Regions from separate parts of the Dehalobacterium formicoaceticum genome, predicted to be linked through region 2. Evidence: a T-box and tRNA genes for the amino acid it is inferred to sense, from the RefSeq annotation. Region 2 holds a T-box; the other holds one or more tRNA genes.
The links. A T-box is a leader RNA that pairs with one kind of tRNA and senses whether it is charged. The one in region 2 lies ahead of tyrS (tyrosine--tRNA ligase), so its partner is inferred to be a tRNA-Tyr.
Positions count from the first base shown of each region.

Region 1: it has a tRNA-Tyr gene. The T-box ahead of tyrS (tyrosine--tRNA ligase) is inferred to sense a tRNA for this amino acid. The anticodon was not compared.

Region 1 is NZ_CP022121.1:1,149,334-1,153,753, reverse strand. Features, by position in the region: gene tuf (elongation factor Tu) at 114-1,319, opposite strand; tRNA gene CEQ75_RS05630 (tRNA-Met) at 1,546-1,621, opposite strand; tRNA gene CEQ75_RS05625 (tRNA-Thr) at 1,680-1,755, opposite strand; tRNA gene CEQ75_RS05620 (tRNA-Met) at 1,760-1,835, opposite strand; tRNA gene CEQ75_RS05615 (tRNA-Tyr) at 1,841-1,926, opposite strand; tRNA gene CEQ75_RS05610 (tRNA-Thr) at 1,973-2,048, opposite strand; gene sigH (RNA polymerase sporulation sigma factor SigH) at 2,113-2,760, opposite strand; gene CEQ75_RS05600 (glutamine--tRNA ligase/YqeY domain fusion protein) at 2,951-4,420, opposite strand, start outside.
Region 2 is NZ_CP022121.1:3,048,152-3,052,571, reverse strand. Features, by position in the region: gene CEQ75_RS14780 (DUF4153 domain-containing protein) at 1-702, shown strand, start outside; gene CEQ75_RS14775 (NifB/NifX family molybdenum-iron cluster-binding protein) at 758-1,144, opposite strand; gene CEQ75_RS14770 (DUF134 domain-containing protein) at 1,465-1,818, shown strand; gene CEQ75_RS18705 (hypothetical protein) at 1,872-2,039, shown strand; T-box leader at 2,107-2,339, shown strand; gene tyrS (tyrosine--tRNA ligase) at 2,394-3,629, shown strand; gene CEQ75_RS14760 (protein-L-isoaspartate(D-aspartate) O-methyltransferase) at 3,691-4,296, shown strand; gene CEQ75_RS19575 (cation efflux transmembrane domain-containing protein) at 4,235-4,420, opposite strand, start outside.

The sequences.
Region 1 (4,420 bases), 1.9 Mb from region 2:
TGTAACCTACTAAAAATTTCGGCAGTTGTGAATAATGATTAATAAAATAATGATTGATAAAAAGTATCATTATTTTTGATATTTTAAAAAGCGGGCACAATGTCCCGCCTTTTTTAGTCGGCGATGATACCGGAAACAACACCTGCTCCTACCGTCCGTCCGCCTTCTCGAATGGCGAAACGCAATCCTTCTTCAATAGCAATGGGGGTGATTAATTCAATACTCATCTTGATGTTATCCCCCGGCATTACCATTTCCACACCTTCAGGAAGATTAGCTACACCCGTTACGTCGGTGGTTCTGAAATAGAACTGAGGCCGATAGCCATTAAAGAACGGGGTATGTCTGCCTCCTTCTTCTTTGGACAAGACATATACTTCCCCTTCAAATTTGGTATGAGGATTGATGCTGTTCGGTTTTGCCAATACCTGGCCCCGTTCCACGTCTTTTCTTTCGATCCCTCTTAAAAGGCAGCCCACATTGTCTCCTGCTTCTGCATAATCCAGCAGCTTACGGAACATTTCTACGCCCGTTACCACCGTCTGTTTCTTTTCGTCCATTAAGCCCACGATTTGCACCGTGTCTCCTACTTTCACCGCGCCTCTTTCCACTCTGCCTGTTACCACCGTACCACGGCCGGTGATCGTAAATACGTCTTCAATCGGCATTAAGAAAGGTTTGTCCTTATCTCTTTCAGGTGTCGGAATATATGCATCTACTGCATCCATCAGTTTCCAGATCGGTCCGCAGTCAGCACATTCTCTGTCTCCGCAGCCGCATTCCAAAGCTTTTAAAGCCGATCCTGCAATAATGGGAATATCATCACCGGGAAATTCATATTCAGAAAGAAGTTCCCGGATCTCCATTTCTACCAATTCCATTAATTCCGGATCATCCACCTGATCTGCTTTATTCATAAAGACCACAATATAAGGAACACCAACCTGACGGGCTAACAAAATGTGTTCCCGGGTTTGAGGCATAGGACCGTCTGCTGCCGATACCACCAAAATTGCCCCGTCCATCTGGGCTGCGCCTGTAATCATGTTTTTGACATAGTCGGCGTGACCCGGGCAGTCTACGTGGGCATAGTGTCTTTTTTCCGTTTGATATTCCACGTGGGAAGTATTAATCGTGATCCCACGGGCTTTTTCTTCCGGTGCATTGTCAATCTGATCATAGGCAGTGGCTACTGCGCCGCCCACATGGGACAAGCAAGAGGTAATAGCTGCCGTTAAAGTGGTTTTGCCGTGGTCTACGTGACCAATGGTTCCCACGTTAATATGGGGTTTATTTCTTTCAAATTTTTGTTTTGCCATGATTTTTCCCTCCAAATATTTTCGCTTATTATACTAAATATAAAAATATTCTGCAATAAATGTCAAATCTTGATATGAATTCTACATCCAAAGCATTTTTCCTCTTGAGAGGCACAAAAAATTAATCTTGCACTCATCAAAATCTATATCCAATATTATACACCAAAATAAAAAATTTAACCAATGTAAAAAGCTTTCAGAATATTTTCTGAAAGCTAACGAGTCTTGGTTGCGGAGGCAGGACTTGAACCTGCGACCTTCGGGTTATGAGCCCGGCGAGCTGCCAACTGCTCCACTCCGCGATATAAACGATCTGTAAAGATATAAAAAAAACGGAAATTCCGTTTCTTTGCTTTTAATTGGAGCCACTGACCAGAGTTGAACTGGTGGCCTCATCCTTACCAAGGATGCGCTCTACCGACTGAGCTACAGCGGCAAATTGGTTGCGGAGGCAGGACTTGAACCTGCGACCTTCGGGTTATGAGCCCGACGAGCTACCAACTGCTCCACTCCGCGATAATTGGTGGAGGGGACTGGATTCGAACCAGTGAAGGCGGAGCCAGCAGATTTACAGTCTGCCCCCTTTGGCCAACTCGGGAACCCCTCCATATTTATTATGCAACTTAAAACTTCGAATTTCTGATTTGACGTACTGGAGCCGACGATGGGACTCGAACCCGCAACCTGCTGATTACAAGTCAGCTGCTCTACCAATTGAGCTACGTCGGCGCAACTGACAAAACCCATTATACCAAGTCTGATTTTGAAAGTCAATGTTTTTTTACTTAATTTTTTAAGCACCTTCACGATTTACTAAGTAACGTTCCAGCTTTCTTTTTACCCGTTGCAAAGCGTTATCAATCGATTTCACATGACGATTCAAGTCCACCGCGATTTCCTGGTATGACTTACCCTCCAAATAGAACATGAGAACCTTCCACTCTAATGAGCTGAGGATTTCTCCCATCTTTTCTTCAATATCATCAAACTCTTCTCTGCTGATTACCAATTCTTCCGGATCCGTAATCTTGGCTCCGGAAATCACATCCAATAAGGTACGGTCTGAATCCTCATCATAAATCGGTTTGTTTAAAGAGACGTAAGAATTCAATGGAATGTGCTTTTGTCTGGTAGCAGTTTTTATGGCCGTAATAATTTGTCGGGTAATACAGAGTTCGGCAAAGGCGCGAAAAGAGGATAACTTATCACATCTGAAATCTCTAATAGCTTTATAAAGGCCAATCATGCCCTCTTGAATGATATCTTCCCGGTCAGCTCCAATTAAAAAATAAGATCTGGCTTTTGCACGAACAAAATTTTTGTATTTATTGATTAAATATTCTTGAGCAGAAATATTGCCGTCTTTCGCAATTTCAACGATATCTTCATCTACCATCATCACAAATCCGTCAAATACATCTCTCTGCACATTCACACTCATCTTCTCGTCCCCACCCCATTTTCTACAAATAATGGTACTTCTGGATTAATATCATACTTGTAAGATGCTCTCCATATTAAAAATTTCCATTTATCATGGAGATATGAGGCGATTGCCTGTCTATTTTACATACATCATTATAACTTAGGCCGATGAAAAAAGTCAAGAGAGGCGCCGAATCGGCTGCCTCTTATTTATTTTTCATTTTGCCCCAGGAATCCTTGAGGGATACCACTCGATTGAAAACGAGGCTGGTGGCAGAAGATTTTTCATCCACGCAAAAATACCCTTGTCGCAAGAATTGATATTTATTGCCTGGCGCAGCTTCTGTCAAAGCCGGTTCCACCAATGCTTCCTCCAAAACCTCCAGCGAATGTGGATTCAAATTCATTGTGAAATCTTCTCCCTGCTCTTCGTCCGGATTCTCTTTTAAAAAAAGATGATCATACAAACGAACCTCGGCCGGCACTGCATGAGCCGCGGAAACCCAATGCAGGGTACCTTTGACCTTACGACCGGACTGGGGCATCCCGCTTTTTGTTTCTGAATCATAGGTGCAATGAAGTGCCTTGACTTCCCCTGTAACGGGATCTTTGATCACATCCACACACTTGATGATGTAAGCGTGTTTTAAGCGCACCTCAGAACCCGGCGATAATCGGAAATATTTCTTCGGCGGATCTTCCATAAAATCTTCTTGTTCAATATAGAGTTCACGAGAAAAGGGGAGATCCCTCGTCCCCATTCCCGGATCTTCCGGATTAATTTCCCCAGGCAGCATTTCTATCTGATTTTCCGGATAATTTATCAAAATCACCTTCAGGGGGCGTAATACACACATTGCTCTGGGGGCACGCTGGTTCAAGTCCTCCCGGACACAGTGCTCCAAAAGAGAAATATCCACGGTGCTGTTGCTTTTGGCCACTCCAATCCGCTCACAAAAATCCTTAATTGCTTCCGGAGTATAGCCTCGTCTGCGCAACCCGGAGATGGTGGGCATTCTGGGATCATCCCATCCCTTAACATCTCCATTTTCTACTAATTGGCGCAGCTTCCTTTTGCTCATCACCGTATAAGTAAGGTTCAAACGAGCAAACTCAATCTGTTGTGGTCTAGGATTAATGTTGCAGGATTCCAGCACCCAATCATATAACGGCCGGTGGTTTTCAAACTCCAGGGTACAAATGGAGTGGGTAATCTGTTCAATGGCATCAGACAAGGGGTGGGCAAAATCGTACATCGGATAGATGCACCAATCATCCCCTGTGCGGTGATGACTGGCTCTCTGAATGCGGTACAGGACCGGATCCCGCATGTTTAAATTGGAAGATGCCATATCAATTTTTCCTCTGAGCACTCTGGCGCCGTCTTCATAGGAACCTGCCCGCATCTCCCTGAAGAGTCTGAGATTTTCTTCCACAGTGCGATCACGGTAAGGACTGTTCTGCCCCGCTTCCGTTAAAGTGCCGCGGAATTCTTTAATTTCTTGGGCTGATAAATCGCAGACATAAGCCTTGCCCTGCTTGATTAATTGCTCCGCAAATTCATATAGTCTCTCGAAATAATCGGAAGCATAAAACATGCGGTCATCCCAATCAAAACCAAGCCAGCGCACATCTTTTTGAATGGATTCCACATACTCTACCTCTTCCTTACTGGG
Region 2 (4,420 bases):
GTAACAGCTCAGGTTAACCGCCTGGAAAATCTATTAACTGAACAGGCGATGCTGCAAAATGGTGAAATAGTGCCTGCTGTTTCTGAGCCGGACAAAAAAGTACGGGAGTCAATTACTGATGCCGTCCTATTTTTGGCTTATTCCGAAGATGCCAAATTACCTGCATGGTTAGACAAGAGTCTGGGTAGAAGTGATATTTTTAAGGCAAAAATGGGTTTTGAACAGACTTGGCCGGAACCGGATGGTGTTGATGTTCCGGGCGGATACCTGGGCCTTTCCTTAACCTTGCCCGCCGAGGCTGTGGATATAAGTGATTATCGATGGTCTGTCTTGCTAAGAGAATACTATGTCAGGTCTGGTAATGATGAGGGATATACCACTTTGAAAGGTGATAAGGGAACCTATCAAATATATTGGATTATTAACGAGAAAGATAATATACCCACATTAAAAATCCTGCTTGATGAACGGGTGATAATTGAACAGGACTTGAATGATTATTTAGACCGACTTACGAAAAAATACCCACCGGGAAAATCGGCAAAATACGTACCCTCCTTCGATGACATGAGTTTGAAATTAGAAACTCCTGAGCTGAAAATGTTGCTGGTAATCAACAATATCGATATCAATGTTGATCCGTCGAATGACATCATTAATTACTGGATGAATCCCTATGCTTTATATCTCAGTGAAAAATAAGAATGAAGGGGAGATTGCACTCCCCTTCATTCATTCTTTAGCAGATTTTTGCAGATTAATGATGCTCTCCACATCTTTGTTCGCCGCAGGTGTGCCCATGATGTTCCCCGTGATGGTCGCAAGTCGCATCTGAATCAAATTTCAATTCTCCCGAAAGTAATTGATCTACTGCCTTATCGGCATCGCCGGAGACACCACCATAGAGCTTAATACCCGCTTCAGCCAGTGCCCTCTTTGCCCCTCCGCCGATACCGCCGCAAATAAGTGTATCAACACCTATCTTTTTAAGAATGTCGGCAAGTGCGCCGTGACCGCTGCCATTTGTGTTGACAATCGTGGTTACCGTAATTTTTTCGTTTTCAATATCATAGATTTTAAACCTTTCGGTGTGTCCGAAGTGTTGAAACACCTCTCCATTTTCATATGTCACCGCAATTTTCATGTTACATGCCCTCGCTTTCTATTGATGTTATTAAAATTATAATTGGCATATGCCATAAACTACATAAAGTATAATGGGATTTATATCATATGTCAATATCCCAGTTCATATCCTAATCTTGCGCATTCTGTCCCTTATATCCGGTATTAAAATCAAAAACATTATAGACATATACCCCAAATGCGATATAATAAAACTGTTAATATCATAAATCATAAACCAGGGTCATAAATATCTTGTCCAACCCTTGTCCCTCAAACGGTATACCGTAAAGGACACTTCGGATATTTCTAATTTGATAAAATAAAGAGGAGAGATTTATGGCAAGACCGATAAAATGGAGAAAAGTTTGTTCTCTGCCCGAGTGTAGTAAATTCGGACCGCTTGATTTACCTGCGGATGCGAATAATCATGTGCATATGACAGTTGACGAATACGAAACAATTAGACTGATCGATTTGGAGGGTTTTACTCAAGAAGAATGTGCCAAAAAAATGAATGTCGCTCGTACCACTGTTCAAGGCATTTATTTTGAAGCAAGAAAAAAGCTGGCTGAATCATTAGTTAACGGCAAGGTATTGTTGATTGAAGGCGGCGAATATCGTCTCTGTGACCGGGTAGGCTGCGGGCGTGGTTGCCGCAGACAAATGGTGGATTTGGAACCCCCCAATTAATTAGTAGCGGGACAAGGGGACAGGCACCTTGTCCCTCTTAAGGAGGATGCTGAATGGAAAAATGTGAAAAATGCGGAGCTGAAGTTTCTCATGATGATATTTATGAAGACAATGGCTTAAAGGTCTGTGAGGATTGTAAGTTAGAAGGGATAACGCCGCCTGAGCTTCATCCTTATTTCTCCCGTGTCAAGAAAACTGATCCCGAGACACCCAAACAGTGATTTTCATTAATGACTTTACTTTTACTGCTTTATCAATTAGAATTGTAATATGATTAATGATAATAATTAAAAAGCTATGAAGGGAAAAAGTAGGTCAGTATTTTGTTTTTCAGAGAACAGCCGGTTGGTGGGAGGCTGTAGAAAAACTGATTCCAATTACATCCCGGAGCCGCTGCCTGAACTGATAGTAGGGTTTGACGGGTACGCCCGATAAAGCGTATGAGTGTATGTGCACTTATTAAGGGAAATTCTGTGAGGAATTTTCGAGTCAGAGGTGGTACCGCAATTTCTGCCCTCTGTTCCATGTGGAGCAGGGGGCGTTTTATTTTTAATATTTGCAGAGGAGTCGTTAGAATGAAAGTTTATGAAGAATTGCAAGCCCGTGGTTTGATTGCCCAAGTCACCAATGAAGAAGAGATTAAAGAACTGGTTAATAACGGTAAAGCAACATTTTATATTGGATTTGACCCAACTGCGGATTCTTTACATGTTGGTCATTTTATGGCCTTATGTCTCATGAAGCGTTTACAGATGGCAGGAAACAAACCGATCGTCCTTTTAGGTGGCGGAACCGGCTATATTGGTGACCCTTCCGGGCGAACGGACTTGCGTTCGATGATGACACCTGAAACAATTCAGCATAATTGTGAATGTTTCAAGAAACAGATGGAAAGATTCATTGAATTCGGTGAAGATAAGGCGATCATGGTTAATAATGCTGACTGGCTCTTAAAGCTGAATTATCTTGAAGTACTGCGTGAAGTTGGGGCACATTTTTCTGTAAATAATATGCTGCGTGCCGAATGCTATAAGCAGCGCATGGAAAAGGGCCTGTCCTTCCTGGAATTAAATTATATGATTATGCAGTCCTATGATTTTTATTATCTGTTCCAGAATTACGGGTGCAATATGCAGTTTGGCGGCGATGACCAGTGGTCTAATATGTTAGGCGGTACGGAATTAATTCGTCGTAAATTAGGCCAAGATGCATATGCGATGACAATTACCTTATTAATGAATTCTGAAGGTAATAAGATGGGCAAAACGGCAAAGGGCGCTGTTTGGCTTGACCCTGACAAAACTTCTCCTTTTGAGTTCTATCAGTACTGGCGCAATGTTAATGATGCTGATGTCCTTAAGTGCATTCGGATGCTGACATTTTTACCCCTTGAACAGATTGATGCTATGGACAAATGGGAGGGCAGTCAGCTAAACGAAGCTAAAGAAATTTTAGCATTTGAGCTGACTAAGCTGATTCACGGAGAAGAAGAAGCCCAACAGGCAAAGACTGCTTCACACGCTCTCTTTTCAGGTGGTTCGGATGATTCTCATATGCCTACTACTGAAATTACAACTGAGAACTTGAATGACGGTGTGATCAATGTGGTGGATTTGTTGTTGACCTGTGGTTTAGTAGCCTCTAAGAGTGAAGCGAGGCGTCTGATTCAGCAGGGGGGAGTTTTTATTGATGATGCTAAGGTTGAATCCATTGACGATAATATTACCTCAGTTGAATTGGAGAAAGGTATCAGAATACGTAAAGGGAAGAAAACTTACCATAAGGCTTTGTTAAAGCCTAGCCAAGGTTAATATTTAAAACAAGGGATTAAACAAGAGATTAAACCGGTGATTGTAAAAGGAGGGGCAAAATATGAATTACCATGATCTACTGGCTTTTTACGGTACACTGGACCGATCTTACTTCATCGATAATGAAAATAAAAAATATGCTCATATGGATCAAGCCCTACCCATTGGACATGAACAAACCATATCCCAGCCTAGTTTAGTCTTAAAAATGACTGAGGAGCTGAACCCGGATAAGACCTGCAAGGTATTGGAGATTGGCACCGGATCCGGCTATCAAACTGCTCTGCTGGCTGAATTCTCCCAGACAGTTTTTACCATGGAAAGAATTAAAGAACTATCGGAAAAGGCAATGGAGAGACTGGGTAAATTAGGCTATTCCAACATTTTCTTTGCCATCGGCGATGGCAGTGAAGGCTGGAAGGAGCATGCACCCTACGACAGAATAATGGTCACAGCGGCCGCGGAAAAAATACCCGATGAGCTGGTAAATCAACTAAAGCCAGGAGGGAGAATGATTATTCCCGTAGGACCCCAAGGAAATCAGGAATTAAAATTGATTACTAAAGATAGTGATGGTACTATGCATGATGAAACCTTACTACGGGTTACCTTTGTTGAAATGAAGGGTAAATATGGATGGGAGTCTTCTGCCAAAAAAGATAAATAGTTGTGTAATAGTCTAAAAATTCAATATTCACCACAGAACCTGCCGCGTCCATCAAATTATTAAATCCGTCTGCAATTACGGATAAACTCCCTGAAATAATCCCGGCGGTACCTTTGCCTGCAAC